2 regions of the Sanguibacter antarcticus genome follow, and region 2 is predicted to be linked to the other one. Evidence: riboswitches for the same ligand, from Rfam matches in the RefSeq annotation. Region 2 holds a riboswitch; the other holds the start of a gene.
What was found. A riboswitch is a leader RNA that binds a small molecule or an ion and turns the genes downstream of it on or off. The one in region 2 is predicted to bind thiamine pyrophosphate.

Region 1 (9,773 bases), 1.8 Mb from region 2:
CCGAGGAGGTACGACTGCGCCATGTTGTTCGCGCCGTCACCGACATAGGCGAGCGTCTGGCCCCGCAGCGCAGCGACGCCGCCGCGGTGCTGGGCGATCGTCGTGAGGTCGGCCAGGATCTGGCACGGGTGGAAGTCGTCCGTCAGCGCGTTGACGACGGGCACCCCGCTCACCGCTGCCATCTCCTCGACGCGAGACTGCGCGTGCGTGCGCCACACGACCATCGACACCTGCCGGCCGAGCACCCGTGCTGTGTCGGCGATCGACTCACGGACCCCGATCTGGGCCAGGTTGCCGTCGACCACGAGCGGGAAGCCGCCGAGCTCGGCGATCCCGGTGGTGAAGGACACCTGGGTCCGCAGCGTCGGCTTGTCGAAGATCACGGCGACCGCGCGCGGGCCCGCGAACGGCGTGTGCGCGTGGCGGTCCGTGCGGAACCTGAGCGCGAGCTCGAGCACCTCGGCCTGCTCGGCCGGGTTGAGGTCGTCGTCGCGGAGCAGGTGGCGGATCGGTCCGGTGGGCATCGTCAGGACTCCTTGGCTGTGAGGGCTGCCGGCGTGCGCGGCAGGGCGGCGAGGAAGGCGACGAACTCGTCCGCCTGCTCGCGGGTGAGGATGAGCGGCGGAGCGAGCCGCAACGCTGTCGGGCTGACCGCATTGATGATGAACCCTGCCTCGAGCGCTGCCGACGCCACGGTGGGCGCCACGTCGGACGTCAGCTCGATGGCGATGAGCAGGCCGGTCCCCCGCGCCGACGCGACGAGCGGGTGCCCGAGGGCTTCCACCGCGGCACGCAGGTGAGCACCGACGGCCGTCGCCTGAGCGAGCAGACCGTCGCGCTCGATGACCCCGATCGTCGTCAGCGCGGCCGCGGCCGCGACGGGGTTCCCGCCGAAGGTCGACCCGTGTTCTCCCCGGCCGAGCAACGTCGCGCAGTGCGGTCCGAACGCGACCGCGGCCCCCATGGGGAACCCACCGCCGAGCCCCTTGGCGAGCGTGACGACGTCCGGGACCACGCCCTCGCCGATGTGCGGCTGCTGGTGTGCCAGCCACGACCCCGTCCGGCCCATGCCGGTCTGGACCTCGTCGAGGACGAGCAAGGCACCGTGGTCGCGCGTCAGCTCACGGGCCCGGGTGAGGTAGCCCGGGGGCAGCGAGCGCACGCCGGCCTCGCCCTGGATCGGCTCGATGAACAGGGCTGCGACGTCCGACCCGACCGAGAAGGCGTCCTCGAGCGCCCGGACGGCACCGAACGGGAGGAACTCGACACCGCCGGGAAGAGGCTCGAACGGCTCGCGGTACGCCGCCTTGGAGGTCAGGGCGAGCGCCCCCATCGTCCGACCGTGGAAGCCGCCCTCGAGCGCGAGGACGCGCGGACGACCCGTGCGTCGTGCCATCTTGAAGGCGGCCTCGTTGGCCTCGGCGCCCGAGTTGGTGAAGAAGACACGCGAGCCCTCGGGCGCGCCGCTCAGATCGATGAGCCGCTCAGCGAGCGCGATCTGGGTGGGCGTGCCGAAGAAGTTCGAGACGTGGCCGAGCGTGCCGAGCTGGGCGCTGATCGCCGCTGTGAGCGTCGGGTGGGCATGGCCGAGGGCGTTGACCGCGATTCCGGCAAGGAGGTCGAGGTACCGCTGACCGTCTGCGTCCCACACGTAAGCACCCTCGCCGCGCACCAGCACACGCTGGGGTGGACCGAACGTGTCCATGACCGAGAACGTATAGCGCTGGGTCCATTCCGTGACGGAACCCGCCACAGCATCCCTGCGGTGGGACGGCGCCGAAGTGGCCTGCACGGACGAGGCCTGGGCGGAGGTACGGCTCAGCTCGCTCATGACTCGGCTCCGGGGGGCGTCGCGCGGGTGATGGGCGCGGCTGCTGCGTAGGTCGTGTGCGGTACAGAGAGCCGACCGTCGCTGTCTGGCACCACCATCGTGCCGATGCCTCGCGCGGTGAAGACCTCCATGAGCACGGAGTGCGCGACGCGTCCGTCGATGACGTGCGCCTGGCGCACCCCGCCACGCACCGCGCGCAGGCAGGCTTCCATCTTGGGCACCATCCCGGACTCGAGCGTCGGCAGGAGGTCGGCGAGCGCCCCGACGGAGATCTCGCTCGCGAGAGACGTGCGGTCGGGCCACGACGTGTACAGACCCTCGACATCCGTGAGGATGATGAGCTTCTTCGCACCGAGCGCGACAGCGAGCGCGGCGGCGGCCGTGTCCGCATTGACGTTGAGGACCTGCGTCGGGTCCGCGATGTCGGGAGCGATGGTCGAGACGACCGGGATACGACCAGCGTCGAGGAGGTCTTGGACAGCACGCGGGTCGACCTCGACGACGTCGCCCACGAGCCCGACGTCGACGGGCTCGCCGTCGACGGTCGCGGTGCGCCGGCGCGCGCGCAGGAGCCCGCCGTCCTCGCCAGACAGGCCGACCGCGTTGGGTCCGTGCGCGTTGAGGAGCCCGACGAGCTCGCGGGACACCTTTCCGGTGAGCACCATGCGGACGACGTCCATCGCTTCGGGGGTCGTCACACGCAGCCCTCCGCGGAACTCGCTCTCGATGCCGAGGCGATCGAGCATCTCCGTGATCTGCGGACCGCCGCCGTGCACGATGACTGGCCTGAGGCCGACCTGGCGCAGGAACACCATGTCCTGGGCGAAGGCCGCCTTGAGGCCGTCGTCGATCATCGCGTTGCCGCCGTACTTGACCACGACGAGCGCACCGTCGAACTGCCTGAGCCAGGGCAGCGCCTCGATGAGCACCTCGGCCTTCTGCGAGGGTGCGAGGTCTGCTGCCACGTCGATGTCGCTGAGATCGAGAGTGCTCATGAGGAGTACGCGCTGTTCTCGTGGACGTAGTCGTGCGTGAGGTCGTTGGTCCAGACGGTCGCTTCCGCGTCCCCGGCGTGCAGGTCCACGACCACGGTCACGTCCCTGTCGGAGGCGAGGTCGACGAGCTCACGGGCATCCCCGACGCCACCGGCGCGGCACACCTGGACACCGTTGATGGTGACGTCGAGCCGTGCTGCGTCGAAGGGCGCCACCGACTCGGGGACGGTCCCCACGGCAGACAGGACGCGGCCCCAGTTCGGGTCGTTGCCGAACACTGCGGCCTTGAAGAGGTTCGAGCGCGTCACGGCACGGGCGACCGCGACGGCTGCGTCCTCGGTCGTCGCGCCCACGACCCGGACGGCGATGTCGTGGCTGGCGCCCTCGGCGTCGCCGACGAGCTGACGGGCCAGGCTCGCGCACGCTTCTGTCAGGGCGTCGGTGAACTCCTCGGCCGAGGGGCGGGAGCCGCTCGCCCCGGACGCGAGCAGGACGACCGTGTCGTTGGTCGACATGCAGCCGTCCGAGTCCACGCGGTCGAACGTGCAGGCGGTGGCTGCGCGCAGGGCGGCGTCTGCGAGCGCGGCGTCGATCTCGGCGTCGGTCGTCAGGACGCAGAGCATGGTGGCGAGGCCGGGAGCGAGCATCCCTGCACCCTTGGCCATGCCGCCGATCGTCCAGGTCCCGAGGTCGGGTGCCGCGTCGCCGTCGGAGGTGATCGTGACGGTGACGACCTTCGGGACGGTGTCGGTCGTCATGATCGCGTGCGCAGCGTCGTCGCCGCCGTCGCTGGAGAGGTGGGCGACGGCGTCGTCGACCCCGGCGAGCAGCGCGTCCATGGGCAGGCGTGTGCCGATGAGTCCTGTGGAGCAGACGAGGGTGTCGCCCGGAGAGATGTCGAGCGCAGCGGCGAGGTGCTCGGCGGTGCGGTGGGTATCGAGGAAGCCCTCTGGCCCGGTGCAGGCGTTCGCTCCCCCAGAGTTGAGGACGACGGCCCGCGCACGGCCGTCGGCTGCACTCTGCCGCGACCACGTCACGGGAGCTGCCTCGACCCTGTTGGAGGTGAAGACGGCGCTGACCACGTCAGACGGGCCGTCGTTGACCACGACGGCGACATCTGGCTTGCCGGTCGACTTCAGACCGGCCGCGACGCCCGCTGCCCGGAAACCTTGTGCTGAGGTGACGCTCACGGGGCTGTTCCTTCGTGTTCGAGGCCCATGGTCTGAGGTAGACCGAGAGCGATGTTCATGGACTGGACGGCTGCGCCGGCAGTGCCCTTGACGAGGTTGTCGAGAGCGGTGACGGTGACGACGCGTCCTGCGCGTCGGTCGATCGCGACCTGGACGAGCGCGGTGTTGGCGCCGACGGTCATGGCCGTGGTCGGCCACTGCCCTTCGGGGAGGAGCTCGACGAACGGCTCTCCGTCGTAGGCCTGCTCCCATGCACGACGCACGTCGGTGAGCGTGGCGTGCTCGTGCCCTGCAGCGAGACGCGCGGTGGCGGTCGAGAGGATCCCGCGGGACATCGGCACGAGGACGGGCGTGAAGGAGACCGTGACCTCGGGGGCGCCGGCGAGGCGAAGGTTCTGCTCGATCTCGGGGACGTGCCGGTGGGAGCCGCCGACCCCGTAGGCCTGCGCTGAGCCGAGCGCCTCGGAGGCGAGCAGGTGCGTCTTGAGGCTCTTGCCTGCCCCGGAGTAGCCGACGGCGAGCACGGCGACGAGGTCTCGTGCGTCGATGATCCCGGCGGCTACACCGGGCTGGAGGCCGAGCGTCACTGCGGTGACGTTGCACCCGGGGACGGCGATGCGACGCGCCCCGGCGAGGTTCTCTCGCTGCTTGGTGACGGCCCGCTCGCCGTGCACGTCCGAGGCGAGCAGGAGCTCGGGCAGCCCGTAGGGCCACGTTCCCGAGTGCTCGGAGCCGTAGAACTCGGTCCAGGCGGCCGGGTCGACGAGCCGGTGGTCGGCACCGAGGTCGAGGACGAGCGTGTCAGCAGGCAGGAGCGACGCGATCTCGCCCGAGGCTCCGTGCGGCAGCGCCAGGACGACCACGTCGTGGCCTGCCAGGTTCTCTGCGGTCGTCGGTTCGAGGATGCGTCCGGCGAGGCCGCGGAGGTGCGGCTGGTGCTCACCGAGCGCCGAGCCTGCGTTGGAGTGCGCAGTGAGGGTGCCGATCTGGATCTCCGGGTGGCCGCTCAGGAGCCGGAGAGTCTCGCCGCCGGCGTATCCGCTCGCACCTGCTACCGCTACCGTGAAGACCATGTGCATAACCATACACTCCGACGGAAGATGATGCACCTATCGCGATAGGCTCCGACGACGGACATCGAACCGATAACGGACAGGAACGATCCATGAACGACACCACGCCCTCCGCCCCCCGACAGGTCGTCCGCGCGCTGCGTGCTGGCGGCGTCGAGGTCCTCGAGCACCGCGACGAACCGGCTCCCGTCGCCGGACCGGGCGAGGCTCTCGTCGACGTCGCCGCGGTCGGCGTGAACTTCATCGACACCTACCTTCGGTCCGGGGTCTACCCGACGACCTACCCGAGCGTCCTGGGCTCGGAAGGCTCCGGCGTCGTCGCCGCTGTCGGCACAGGTGTCACAGACGTCTCCGTCGGCGACCGTGTCGCCTGGTGCGACGCCCCCGGCTCGTACACGAGCCAGGTGATCGTCCGTGCCGAGCGACTCCTCGTCGTCCCCGACGAGGTCGACATGCGTACCGCGGCCGCCGTCCCGCTGCAAGGACTCACCGCCCACTACCTCGCGACGTCGACGTACCCGATCTCCCCCGGCGACGACGTCCTGCTGCACGCCGGCGCCGGCGGCGTCGGCCTCCTCCTCACCCAGCTCGCGACCGCCCGAGGCGCCCGGGTCATCACCACCGTCTCGACGGACGCGAAAAAGCGCCTCTCGCGCGCCGCAGGAGCACACGACGTCATCAGGTACGACACCCTCGAGGACCTGACGTCCGACCTTCCAGCGATCGTCCGCAGCCTCACCGACGGCCGCGGGGTGCACGTCGCCTACGACTCCGTCGGCAGGGACACGTTCGACGCATCGCTCGCGTCGCTGCGTTCCCGCGGGATGCTCGTCCTCTTCGGCGGCTCCTCCGGACAGGTTCCCCCGTTCGACCCGCAGCGTCTCAGCGCGGCCGGATCCGTGTACCTGGTCCGGCCGACGCTCGGAAGCTACGTCGCCACACGAGAAGAGCTCGTCTCACGATCCGACGAGGTCTTCGCAGCAGTGCGCAGCGGCGCTCTCTCGGTACGCATCGGCGCGACCTACCCGCTCGCCGACGCAGCCCAGGCGCACGCGGCCCTCGAGTCTCGCTCGACCACCGGCAAGGTCCTGCTCCTCCCCTGACCCACCAGCCAGCTACCCTCAGAGCATGAACAGCTCGTGGGCCGACGGCGGATACGAGGACCGAGACCCCGGGCCGTCGCGCGCCGCACGGACCACGCTGACCGTCCTCGTCCTCCTCGTCACCGCGCTCAGCGCCGTGGTGTACCTGAAGTTCGGTCTCGACCAGTCCCGCGACGAGTGCTACCGCGACGCACCGCGAGGGACCTCCGTGGACGAGATCACGACCGGCCTCCGCTGGTTGCCTCCGGGCTACGACTGCTCCTACGACTCCTGAGCCCCTCGCGGCGAGGGGTACCGGGCAGCGCCGGCCAGCACCTCGACGTGGTGGAAGTGATCGATCGGACCACGTCCGTGACCGACCTGCAGCCCCTCGCCTGCACGCAGCGCGCCCGTCAGCCAGGCCTTCGCCGTACGCACGCTCTGCTCCCAGGAACCGAGACGCGGCTGGAGCGCAGCAACAGCCGAGGAGAGCGAGCACCCGGTGCCGTGCGTGCTCGTGGTGCGCACACGAGGCGCATCGAGCTCGACGACCCCACCGTCGACGACCAGCGCGTCTGGGCTGCGTCCCCCTGTGAGGTGACCGCCTTTCACCAGAACCGCAGCACCGACCGTCGCTTCGAGGCGGATCCCCTGGGCGACCGCCTCCTGCCACGAGGTAGCTGCCGGCTCGTCGACCAGGACGGCCAGCTCGGCCAGGTTCGGGGTCACGAGGTCCGCCCTCGAGAGGAGCCGGACCAGCGCCGTCCGTGCATCGTCGTCGAGCAGGCTGTGCCCGCTCGTCGCGACCATCACCGGGTCGACGACCACCACCGGGACGCGCACCTCCGCGAGCCACCCGGCGATCACGTCAGCGTTCGCCGCCGTCGCGACCATCCCGACCTTGACCGCGTCGACGACGACGTCGTCGCTCACTGCTTCGAGCTGCGCACGCAGAAAGTCCGCCCCCGGGACGTGCGACGAGCGCACCCCCCGGGTGTTCTGCGCGACGAGCGCCGTCACGACCGCCATGCCGTACGCACCGTGGGCCGCGAACGACTTGAGGTCGGCCTGGATCCCGGCACCACCGGTCGGATCGGTCCCTGCGATGCTCAGGACACGGGGACGAGCAGGGGCAGACGTCATGAGCGACATCCCTTCGCTAGTACGAGCTAGATCAGGTTCGACGGGTGTGGTCTCAGCCCGAACCGTGCGCGGGCACCCCGTGTCGCTCACGACGATACTCAACCTCGCAGGACGGCTCCTACCTGACGGTGTGCCTCGGCGACAGCGGCCTCACGGACGGCTGCTGTGTCCGCCGCCGTGAGCGTGCGATCGGCTCCACGCAGCCGCAACGAGAACGCGAGCGACTTCTTGCCCTCACCCACCTGCTCTCCGACGAACACGTCGAAGAGGCGCAGCTCCTCGAGCAGCGGCCCTGCGCCCTCCTCGACCGCGTCGAAGACCCGCTGTGCAGGCACGTCGGCATCGACGACGAGCGCGAGGTCTTCCTTCGCGAGGGGGAAGGTCGAGACGGTCGTCCCCTGGAGCGGCTCGGTCGCAGCCGCGGCGAGCAGCACGTCGAGATCCACCTCGAACGCGACCGCACGGGCAGGGAGGCTGAGCTCCTCGACCGCCTTCGGGTGCAGCTCGCCGGCGTGGCCGACCACGGTCCCGTCTACGAGCTCGAGGCGCGCGCAGCGCCCCGGGTGCCACGGCGCGTGGTCGGCATCGCTCGTCACCGTGACCTCGACCCCCACCCGTTCCGCGACGAGGCGCGCTCCTGCGACGGCGTCCGTCCAGTCGGCGGGGCGCCCTGGTCCCCACCACCCGGCGAGGTCACGCTGTCCGCACAGCACCCCGGCGACCCGACGAGGCTGGTCGGGAACCGCGGCGTCGATCTCGGCGAGCTGCTCTGCGGAGGGACGCACAGCCCCCGGAAAGAGCGGCGCGGCGGGTGCGCCAGGTCGCGGCCGGGTCACGAGACCGATCTCGAACAGCGCGAGGTCGCTCTGCCCGCGCGCGACGTTGCGACGTGCGGTGTCGAGAAGCGTCACCAGAAGGTTCGTGCGCATCTCGTTCTTCTCGGCAGACATCGGGTTCGCCAGGACGAGGGCGGTCCGCCGCGCGTCGTCGGGTGCAAGACCGAGCTCGTCGTGCTGCGCTCGACCGACGAACGGGTAGCTCAACGTCTCGACGTACCCGTCCTCAGCCAGAGCGCGCGCGACGCTCCGACGGACCCGCTGGTTCGAGGTCAGGCCCCGCCCGGCTGGCGCAGCAGGAAGGATCGACGGGATCGCGTCGTACCCGACGAGCCGCGCGACCTCCTCGACGAGCTCAGCAGAACCGACGAGGTCCGACCTCCAGCTCGGTGCCACGACGTCGACGAGACGCGGCTCGCCGGCGACCGGCGCGACCTCGCACCCGATCTCCGTGAGGACCGTACGCACCTGGTCCGGCGTGTACGCGACACCGACGAGACGTTCAGGCTCGTCCAGCGCAAACCGGATCGTCGTTGCTGGCAGCACCACGTCGAGCACGCTCACAGCGTCGTCGGCCGTGCCACCACCGAGCTCGACGAGGAGCTCTACGACACGCTGGGCGGCTACTGCCGCCAGCCGTGGATCGACACCGCGCTCGAACCTCTTCGCGGCTTCGCTCGGCAGCTTGTGCCGACGTGCCGTGCGGGCGACAGAGATGGGATCGAAGTGGGCGGCCTCGACGAGCACGTCCGTCGTCGCGGCCGTGACCTCGGTCTCGGCACCACCCATGACGCCTGCCAGGCCGAGGACCCGGGCACCGCGGTCGCCGGACGGGCTGTCGGTGATGAGGAGGTCCTCAGGGCTCAGGGCCCTGTCCGCACCGTCGAGCGTCACCAGGCGTTCACCCTCGACAGCCCGGCGGACGACGACAGGTTCGGCCACGGTCGCCAGGTCGTAGGCGTGCAGCGGCTGCCCGAGATCGAGCATGACGTAGTTCGTCACGTCGACGGCGAGCGAGATCGGCCGCATCCCGGCCTGGGCGAGCCGACGCTGCATCCAGGCCGGCGAAGGAGCGGACGCGGCAACACCCCGGACGATACGGGTGACGAACGCGTCGCACCCGGTGATCCCGTTGACCGGACCGTCGTCCGAGACCTCTACGCGGAACCCGGTCGCCGTCGCTGCAGGGACCGCTGCCGTCGGCAGACCACGGTCGGTGAACGCTGCACCCGTCGAGTGTGCGTACTCACGGGCGACCCCTCGCATCGAGAAGCAGTATCCCCGGTCCGGCGTGACGTTGATCTCGAGGACCTCTTCGTCGAGCCCCAGCAGCGCGAGCGCGTCCGCGCCCGGCGTCACGTCGTGCCCCGTCGCCGCAGAGTAGCCGAGCCGCTCCAAGACGATGATCCCGTCGTGGTCGTCGCCCAGCCCGAGCTCGCTCTGGGAGCAGATCATCCCGTCCGACAGGTGTCCGTACGTCTTGCGTGACGCGATCGGGAACGGTCCAGGAAGCACCGCACCGGACAGCGCGACGACGACGAGGTCGTCGACGACGAAGTTGTGCGCACCGCAGACGATCCCGCGCGGGACCGTCGGCAGGCCAGAGTCGTCGAGGACGTTGTG
Region 2 (9,773 bases):
TCGTCGTCCGACTCGAAGAGCCCGGTGCCGAACATCGTCGCCTCGTCGCCGGCGATGCCTGTGCCGACCGCCTCGACGCCGGAGAAGCCGTCGGCGGAGTAGGTGGTGAACGTCCAGTCGTCCGTGCCGGGAGTGCTCTCGAGGGTCGAGACGAGCGTCTCGGCCATCTGGTCCGGGGTGGCGCCGGTCGTCGCGATCTCCGCGTCGTCGCCGAGCATGTAGAAGGTGATGTCGTAGGAGGCGTCGTCCTGCACGACGACCTCGGCGGTGACCTTCCCGCATCCGGTGATCGCAGCGACGACGAGCGCGGCTCCTGCGGCTAGTGCAAGTCGTCTTCTGCTCATGCGGGCGGTTCTCCCTCGGCGCGGTCAGGAGGCGTGCCCTCGTGGGCCTCGCTCTTCCTCGACGAACTGTGCCACGGCCGCGCGGCGACTGTCAGCAGATCGCAGGTGACGGGGGAGTTCTCCCCAGGGCGAACCTGGAGAAAGGCGACACCTTCGCGGTGGAGAACTCGGGTTGAGTGGACTACGCTCAACTTTAGAACCAGTCGCAGCTCACAGAAAGACACATGGAGATTCGATGGACGGAAATCTGACGACCCTCTCCCAGGCCGCCCTCGGCGATGCGATCCAGACGGCCACGGCCGCAGGCAACCCGCAGGTCGAACCACTCCACCTGCTCGCCGCCCTCGTGGCCCAGTCGGAAGGCACCACCCCGGGTCTGCTCGCCGAGATCGGGGCCGATGCCCAGGCGGTGGGGGCCGACGTCCGCCGCGCCCTCGTCGCGCTCCCCACCGTGAGCGGCACAGCGGTCACCAAGCCGACCGTCTCCGCCGCCCTGTCGTCGGTGCTCCAGCGCGCGCGCACCGAGGCTGCCACGCTCGACGACGAGTACCTCTCGACCGAGCACCTCCTCCTCGGCGTCGCCGCAGCCCCGTCGTCCGCTGCCGACATCCTGCGGCGCGCCGGAGTCACGCGCGACGCGCTCGCCACCGCGATCCCCGTCGTCCGCGGCGACAAGCGCGTCACCTCGCCGAACCCCGAGGGCACGTACAAGGCGCTCGCCCAGTACGGCGTCGACCTCACCGAGGCAGCGAGGGACGGCAAGCTCGACCCGGTCATCGGGCGTGACGCAGAGATCCGCAGGGTCGTGCAGGTCCTCTCCCGCCGGACCAAGAACAACCCCGTCCTCATCGGAGAGCCCGGCGTCGGCAAGACGGCCGTCGTCGAAGGGCTCGCCCAGCGGATCGTGGACGGCGACGTCCCCGACTCGCTCAAGGGCAAGCGGCTCATCTCCCTCGACCTCGCAGCGATGGTCGCGGGCGCGAAGTACCGCGGCGACTTCGAAGAGCGGCTCAAGGCCGTCCTCGAAGAGATCAAAGGATCCGACGGCGAGGTCGTCACCTTCATCGACGAGCTGCACACCGTCGTCGGCGCGGGCGGTAGCGGCGACGGATCGATGGATGCCGGGAACATGCTCAAGCCCATGCTCGCGCGCGGCGAGCTGCGGCTCGTCGGAGCGACCACGCTCGACGAGTACCGCGAGCGGATCGAGAAGGACCCCGCCCTCGAGCGTCGGTTCCAGCAGGTCTACGTCGGCGAACCGTCCGTCGAGGACACCATCGCCATCCTGCGCGGACTCACGTCCCGCTACGAGGCCCACCACCGCGTCACCATCTCGGACGCCGCGCTCGTCGCCGCCGCGACGCTCTCCGACCGCTACATCACCGGGCGCCAGCTCCCGGACAAGGCCATCGACCTCGTCGACGAGGCCGCGTCCCGCCTGCGCATGGAGATGGACTCCTCCCCGGTCGAGATCGACACGCTCCGCCGTGCAGTGACACGCCTCGAGATGGAAGAGCTCGCGCTCGACAAGTCCGACGACGACGGGTCGAAGCAGCGCCTCACCGAGCTGCAGGCCACCCTCGCCGACCGCCGCGAAGAGCTCGCCGCGCTCAACGCCCGGTGGGAGTCCGAGAAGGGCGGCTTCAACAGGGTCGGTGAGCTGCGCAAGAAGAAGGACGAGCTCCAGTCCCAGCAGGAGCGAGCCGAACGGGAAGGCGACCTCGAGACCGCCTCGCGCATCCGCTACGGAGACCTCCCCTCGCTCGAGCGCGAGCTCGCCGACGCGGAGCGCGCCGAGCGCGTCGAGGACGCCGAGTCCTCCGCCGAAGGGCGCCCGCCGCGGCTCGTCGGCGACCGGGTCGACGCGGACGAGATCGCCGAGGTCGTCGCCGCCTGGACCGGTATCCCGGCCGGACGGCTCCTGCAGGGCGAGAGCGAAAAGCTCCTCTCCATGGAAGACGCCATCGGGCAGCGGCTCATCGGTCAGAAGACCGCGGTCTCCGTCGTCTCGGACGCAGTCCGGCGCGCCCGAGCAGGAGTGTCCGACCCCGACCGCCCCACGGGCTCGTTCCTCTTTCTCGGCCCGACGGGCGTCGGTAAGACCGAGCTCGCGAAGGCGCTCGCAGACTTCCTCTTCGACGACGAGCACGCCATGGTGCGCATCGACATGTCGGAGTACTCCGAGAAGCACAGCGTCGCGCGGCTCGTCGGTGCCCCTCCCGGGTACGTCGGCTACGAGGAGGGCGGCCAGCTGACGGAGGCCGTCCGCCGTCGGCCGTACTCGGTCCTGCTCCTCGACGAGGTGGAGAAGGCGCACCCGGAGGTCTTCGACATCCTCCTCCAGGTGCTCGACGACGGACGTCTCACGGACGGCCAGGGCCGCACGGTCGACTTCCGCAACGTCATCCTCGTCCTCACGTCGAACCTCGGGGCGCAGTTTCTCGTCGACCCGTTGCTCGACGAGGCGGCGAGGCGGGCCGCCGTCATGTCGACGGTCCGCGAAGCCTTCAAGCCGGAGTTCCTCAACCGGCTCGACGAGGTCGTGCTCTTCGACGCGCTGGGCCTCGACGAGCTGGGTCGGATCGTCGACATCCAGGTCCGGGAGCTGGCAGGCCGGCTGACCGGTCGTCGGATCTCGCTCGAGGTGACGCCGTCGGCGCGCGAGTGGCTCGCGATCGAAGGGTTCGACCCGGCGTACGGTGCCCGCCCGCTGCGTCGCCTCGTCCAGCGCGAGATCGGGGACAAGCTGGCTCGGTCGATCCTCTCGGGCGACGTGATCGACGGCTCCACCGTGGTGGTGGACCGCCCCGCACCTGGGCCCGAGCCCACGGGCGAGGCCGCCCACCTCACGCTCACGGTCGACTGAGCCGACGACCGACGATCGACGACGGGGGCCGCAGGCATCGAGCGCCCAGCGCCCCCGCCGTCAGAACGAGATCCAGCCCGTCCACGTGCCGGCCGTGCTGCGGGTGCGGTAGTAGGCGCCCGACCAGACGCCGGAGTAGTCGACCGCGACCGAGAGCGTGGGGCCCTGGTAGCCGAGGGTGGTGCGGATCCCCGACCCGGAGACGTACTTGTCGATGCGTGCCTGCACGTTGAGGCATCCGGAGCGCGCCTCCACCTTGGTCCACGTCGACGACCTCGATGTCGTGACCGTGCACCCGGCAGCGGCGGCGCTCGATGCTGTCGCGACCGAGGACGCTACGAGGACGACCGTCAGTGCTGCGACCAAGCGTCTGTGCTTCATCTCTTCTCCCCTGCGAGCCGTGTCGAGACACGTCGTCGTGCCTCGAGACGACCGTAGGACCCGGCGCTGGCAGCGATCCTGCGGACACGCCGCACATCGAGAGGTTTGTCACGGTTTGCCGACGGGGATCGTGAGGTAGCCTGGCTGCACAACCACATACCCACGGGAGCTCGTAGCAACGAGCTGAGAGGGTGGCTCACGCGCCACCGACCGTTCGAACCTGTTCGGGTCATGCCGACGTAGGGAGAATGATCGATGAACATCGTCGACGACGCACGCGCGTCCTCAGCACCATCTGCAGAACACCGCACGGTGACCACCGGGCCCATCGCCGGCTCCTCCAAGCACTACGCGGAGGTCCCCGGCGCTCCTGGTCTGACCGTCCCGCTCCGCCGCGTGAACCTCAGCAACGGCGAGCACCTCGACCTCTACGACACGTCGGGCCCGTACACAGACGACTCTCCCGACGCGCCGCCGATCGATCTCCTCGCGGGCCTGCCCCAGCCGCGGCACGCATGGACCCGGCCGGCTCCCGCGGAGGGCGTGAGCACCCAGCTCGCGTGGGCGAAGGCAGGCATCGTCACCGACGAGATGCGGTTCGTCGCCGCCCGCGAGGGCGTGGATGTCGAGCTCGTCCGCTCGGAGGTCGCCCGCGGTCGGGCCGTCATCCCCGCGAACCGGAACCACCCCGAGGTCGAGCCGATGATCATCGGCAAGGCGTTCGCCGTGAAGATCAACGCGAACATCGGCAACTCCGCGGTGACGTCGAGCATCGAGGAAGAGGTCGAGAAGATGGTGTGGGCCGCCCGCTGGGGCGCCGACACCCTCATGGACCTCTCGACCGGCAAGGACATCCACGAGACGCGCGAGTGGATCCTGCGGAACTCGCCCATCCCCGTGGGGACGGTGCCGATCTACCAGGCCCTCGAGAAGGTCAAGGGCGACCCCGCGGCGCTCACCTGGGAGGTCTACCGCGACACCGTCATCGAGCAGTGCGAGCAGGGCGTCGACTATGTGACCGTGCACGCGGGCGTCCTCCTGCGGTACATCCCGCTCACGGCGCAGCGCGTCACCGGGATCGTCTCGCGCGGCGGCGCGATCATGGCGGCGTGGTGCCTCGCGCACCACCGGGAGTCGTTCCTCTACACGCACTTCAGCGAGCTCTGCGACATCCTGCGCAGCTACGACGTGACGTTCTCGCTCGGTGACGGTCTGCGCCCCGGCTCCATCGCGGACGCCAACGACGCGGCCCAGTTCGCGGAGCTCCGGACCCTCGGCGAGCTGACGACGATCGCCAAGTCCCACGGCGTCCAGGTGATGATCGAAGGACCGGGCCACGTGCCCATGCACAAGATCGTCGAGAACGTCCGGCTCGAGGAGGAGCTCTGCGAGGAGGCGCCCTTCTACACGCTCGGCCCGCTCGCCACCGACATCGCACCGGCGTACGACCACATCACGTCGGCCATCGGCGCAGCGATGATCGCGCAGGCCGGCACCGCGATGCTCTGCTACGTCACGCCCAAGGAGCACCTGGGCCTCCCCGACCGGGACGACGTCAAGACGGGCGTCATCACGTACAAGATCGCGGCGCACGCCGCCGACCTCGCCAAGGAGCACCCGCGTGCGCAGGAACGCGACGACGCGCTGTCCCGGGCGCGGTTCGAGTTCCGCTGGCACGACCAGTTCGCGCTGTCCCTCGACCCGGACACCGCGCGGGCCTTCCACGACGAGACGCTCCCGGCGGAACCAGCCAAGACGGCGCACTTCTGCTCGATGTGCGGCCCGAAATTCTGCTCGATGCGGATCTCCGCGGACGTCCGCGCCTATGCGGAGGCGAACGGCCTGACGACGGTCGACGCCATCGAGGCCGGCATGGCCGAGAAGTCGAAGCAGTTCGAGGAGAACGGCTCCCGCGTCTACCTGCCGGTCTCGCCGGCCTGAGCGAGGGCGCGCCCGTCAGTCGAGAAGGCTCGTGTCCAGGGTGTCCGGGACGCTCGCGATGCACAGGCCCTGGCGGTCGCCCTCGCTCCACGAGTCCTCGGTCGGTGCCCACACGCTGAGCGTGATGGCCGAGAGGTCGACGTCGGGCGCGTCGATCGCCCCTGTGGTGCACTTCTCGGCTGTCGCCGAGGTGACCTCGTCGGTGCCCGGGAAGTCGGTGCTGGTCGAGTACTTCCGTGCACCGATCACCTGTGACTGGTGGGCTTCGTCGCACGGCACGACCGTGACGGAGCCCACCGCACCGTCGCTCGGGAGCGACTCGATGCAGTTCCCCACGACAACCTGCTGGGCGTACGCCTCGACGCTCTCGCCGACCTCTGCGTCGAGCAGGTCCACGCTCCGGTCCGCGAAGAACGCCAGGTACGCACCGACCGCGACGACGGCGAGCACGACGACCCCGGAGAGACCGACGAGGAGCGCTCGCGAACGCCGCTCCGGCGCGGGCTGTGCGCCCCACGACGGTCCACCTGCCTGGCCGTCCCATGCGGGTGCGTGGAAGGTCGACGGGTCGTAACCGGGCTGCGACGGAGCACGCGGCACCGTGGCAGGAGGCGTGGGAGAGGGTGTGGGAGACGGCATGGGCGGAGGCGGAACTGGCGGCAGCGCGGCCGCCGGGGCGGGGTGCTCGTCAGACGGTCCGGGTGGGGGTGGGGGTACTGAGCTCACGGTCGCTGCCACCTTTGATCTGAGTCCGTCGTCGATCGGTGTCCGTCGGAGCACGGACCAGCCAGGATGCGTCCAAGACTAGTACCGGGGGCGGGTCACCTGGCGAGCGCGACGTCGTCGTCGGCGATCCGCCCGGTGACGGGTCCGTGCCGGGACGTCGCGAAGCACCAGACCTCGTGGTGGTCGTCGTTCCACACGTCTTCGGGCGGAGCGAGGGCGAACGGCTCGAAGAGGCTGGCGGACGTCGTCGGCAGGGCGGCGAGCGTCGCGACGCACAGGGCGCTGCCTTCGCGTCGCATCGAGCCGAGGCCGGGGTAGGTGCCGTCGGGGCCGAGCTGGACGGGGATCATCGCGACCAGCTCGGCGTCGTGCGGGAGGTCGCACGGCATGACCGTCACCCGAGCCGCACCGAAGGGCGGAAGGTCGAGGCAGTGCCCAGGGTTGACGTCGACGAAGAGGATCTCCACGGGCGCGGCGACGTCTGCGGGATCAGCGTTCGCCTCGCCGCGGTCGCTCAGCTGCACCGCCCACACGACGTACCAGGTCGCGGCGACCCAGGCGGCGGTGACGAGGGCGCCGAGGACGATCCCCGTGAGGGCGAGGGCTCTCCCGCGCTGCGGCACGCCGGCTCGTCGTGCACGGCGGAGCTGGTGGAGGGCGACGGCCCCCAGGACCATGCCGAGCATCCCGCCGACGACCGGCGACGCCACGGGCACGGCGGCGGCCGCGACGGCCAGCCCGTTGCGGGCTCCCGGGCCGGAGGCCGGAGGATGCGCGGGTGCGAAGGGCCCGCTCGGTGGGCTCCCGGGGGGCTGCGGGTATGGCGAGGCGCGGTACTGCGGCCCTGACGAACCCACAGTGGTCATGGGCACACCCTACCGAGGGCGCACGGGTGCACGGCCGTCAGGGATAGAGTCGACCGGGCAGCCAGCGCCCGGCCGGGTGGCGCCCGGTCTACCAGGCACGACGGGAGGTACGAGGGTGTCCAGCAAGCCCGCGCCCGACGGCCGAGCGCCTCGCTCAGGGGGCTACGCGAAGGGTCGCGCCACGCGCGAGGTGATCCTCGACGCAGCCACGGCACTGTTCGGCGAGCTCGGCTACCGGTCGGCGTCGTTGCGTGAGATCGCGGCTCGCGCCGGCGTCTCCCACCCGGGGCTGCTCCACCACTTCCCGACGAAGGAGTCGCTCCTCGCGGCTGTCCTGGCGCACCGCGACGAGGTTGACGGCGCCGCGATCGAGGCGGACCGCGCGACGGGGATGGACTTCTTCGAGGCGCTCGCCCGGGTCGCGGAGCGCAACGCCGCGCGGCCGCGGATCGTCGAGCTGTTCTGCACGCTCTCTGCCGAGGCCACGTCGGCTCAGCACCCTGCGCACGCGTACTTCCGGCGGCGCTACGCCGATCTCGTGAGCGAGCTGACGGGTGAGCTCGAGCAGCGCTCCGCCGCGGGGCGGCTGCGTGCAGGGACGTCGCCCGGCGACGGTGCGCGGACGGTCGTCGCACTGATGGACGGGTTGCAGGTGCAGTGGCTCCTGGAGCGCGAGGGCGAGGGCCCGCAGGTCGACATGGCTGCCGTCCTGCGGGGCTACCTCAGCGTCCTCCTCGGCTGAGCGCTCCCGTCACGCGTGCGCAGCGGCTGCAGCGACGAGACGGTCGAGCGCCTCGCGGTCGAAGAGCATCCCGTCGAACCCGGCGATGACGCGTGCGGGCATGTCGTCGATCATCTGCATCGACGCGTCGTCGAGCGTGAGGGCGCCGTCGGCGTCGGCGCCGCTCGTCTCGGGCCGCGCCAGCTCGGCGCGCATGAGCGGACCACCGACGGGGTGGTCGATCCACTCGGCGAACGTCGAGGAGTGCGTGAGCGTCCCCGCGAGGCTCTCGCCGACGACGTCGATGCTCACGGCGCCACGGAGGTCACGGGAGGACGACCCGACCGAGACGACGAACTCGCCGCCCTCGAGCACCCACCGGTCGAGCGTCGTGTGCCAGTAGGACAGGTCGCGCGCACCGAGCTCGAGCTGCAGCTCCTGAGGCTCGCCCGGCTGCAGGGTCGTCTTGGTGAACGCCTTGAGCTCGCGGACCGGACGCTGGACCTGGGAGCGCGGGTCGCCCACGTAGACCTGGACGACCTCGGCACCGGCGACCGGTCCGGTGTTCGTGACGGTCACGGTGACGTGGACGGTCGCGTCGGTCCCTGTCCCTGAGACCGTGGCGGTCGGGGTCGAGTAGTCGAAGGTCGTGTAGGAGAGCCCGTGGCCGAACGGGTAGGAGACCGCGACGTCCTTGGTGTCGTAGTAGCGGTAGCCGACGAGGGTGCCTTCGCCGTAGCGGACGTGCCCGAGCTCTCCGGGGAACGACCCGAACGCGGGGGTGTCCTCGAGGCGCAGCGGGATGGTCTCGGTGAGCCGTCCCGACGGTGTGCGGGCCCCGAACAGCAGGTCGGCGACGGCGCTGCCACCAGCCTGGCCGCCGAGCCACGCCTCGAGGATCGCGGGTGCGTCCTGCTCCCACCCGGCGACCGTCACCGCGGCCCCGTTGGCGACGACGACCACGATGCGTGGGTTGACCGCGGCCACCGCACGCAGGACGGCGAGCTGCTCGGCGGGGAGGTCGAGGTGCTGACGGTCGAAGCCCTCGGACTCGTAGGAGGCGGGCAGGCCGAGGAAGAGCAGGACCGTCTGCGCGGTGCGTGCGATCTCCACAGCCTCCTCGAGGAGCGCTCGGTCGCGCGCCTCGTCCGGGTCGGCGTCGGTCACGAACGCCGGCGCGAACGGGATGTCCGCGCCGGCGATCGCGCGGACGGCGTCGAGCGGTGCGTCGAGGCGCGTGGGGTGGACCTGCGAGGAGCCGGCGCCCTGGTAGCGGGGGGTGCGGGCGAACTCCCCGAGGACGGCGATGCCGGAGGCGTCGTCGGCGCGCAGGGGCAGGATCGGAGCGTCGGGCTGGTCTGCGACGAGGGACGGGACCGCGTCGTTCTTCAGGAGCACGGCAGCGTCGGCGGCGGCCTCGCGGGCGAGGGCGTGGTGCGCGGCCGCGTCGTAGGTGCTTGTGCTCTGGGCAGCCGGCTGGGCACGCTGCACGAGCGTCAGGAGCCGACGGACGGCCGCGTCGAGGACTGCTTCGTCGAGATCCCCGGCGCGGACGGCTGCGACGACCGCGGCGTCGGTGACGTCCCCCGAGGAGGGCATCTCGAGGTCGAGACCAGCGGCGAGGGCAGTCGCACGGTTGCTCACGGCGCCCCAGTCGGACACGACGACGCCGTCGAAGCCCCACTCGTCGCGCAGCACGTCAGTGAGCAGCCGACGGTTCTCGGACGCGTACGTGCCGTTGATCTTGTTGTAGGAGCACATGACGGTCCAGGGCGCGGCCTGGGTCACGACGCGCTCGAACCCCGCGAGGTAGATCTCGCGGAGCGTGCGCTCGTCGACGTCCGCGGACACGCGCATGCGGTCCGTCTCCTGGTTGTTCACCGCGAAGTGCTTGAGCGAGGTGCCGACTCCTTGGCTCTGGATGCCCT

Region 1: another riboswitch for thiamine pyrophosphate. It lies ahead of thiD (bifunctional hydroxymethylpyrimidine kinase/phosphomethylpyrimidine kinase); the one in region 2 lies ahead of thiC (phosphomethylpyrimidine synthase ThiC).

The regions. Positions count from the first base shown of each region.
Region 1 covers NZ_PDJG01000001.1:1,417,819-1,427,591, forward strand. The annotation lists gene argF (ornithine carbamoyltransferase) at 1-524, opposite strand, end outside; gene ATL42_RS06405 (acetylornithine transaminase) at 527-1,831, opposite strand; gene argB (acetylglutamate kinase) at 1,828-2,826, opposite strand; gene argJ (bifunctional glutamate N-acetyltransferase/amino-acid acetyltransferase ArgJ) at 2,823-4,016, opposite strand; gene argC (N-acetyl-gamma-glutamyl-phosphate reductase) at 4,013-5,095, opposite strand; gene ATL42_RS06425 (quinone oxidoreductase family protein) at 5,182-6,192, shown strand; gene ATL42_RS06430 (hypothetical protein) at 6,218-6,466, shown strand; gene thiD (bifunctional hydroxymethylpyrimidine kinase/phosphomethylpyrimidine kinase) at 6,454-7,314, opposite strand; TPP riboswitch at 7,306-7,404, opposite strand; gene pheT (phenylalanine--tRNA ligase subunit beta) at 7,413-9,773, opposite strand, start outside.
Region 2 covers NZ_PDJG01000001.1:3,182,338-3,192,110, forward strand. The annotation lists gene ATL42_RS14550 (LppM family (lipo)protein) at 1-344, opposite strand, end outside; gene clpB (ATP-dependent chaperone ClpB) at 580-3,210, shown strand; gene ATL42_RS14560 (hypothetical protein) at 3,271-3,591, opposite strand; TPP riboswitch at 3,744-3,854, shown strand; gene thiC (phosphomethylpyrimidine synthase ThiC) at 3,847-5,532, shown strand; gene ATL42_RS14570 (septum formation family protein) at 5,548-6,171, opposite strand; gene ATL42_RS14575 (DUF4190 domain-containing protein) at 6,354-7,124, opposite strand; gene ATL42_RS14580 (TetR/AcrR family transcriptional regulator) at 7,240-7,866, shown strand; gene ATL42_RS14585 (glycoside hydrolase family 3 C-terminal domain-containing protein) at 7,876-9,773, opposite strand, start outside.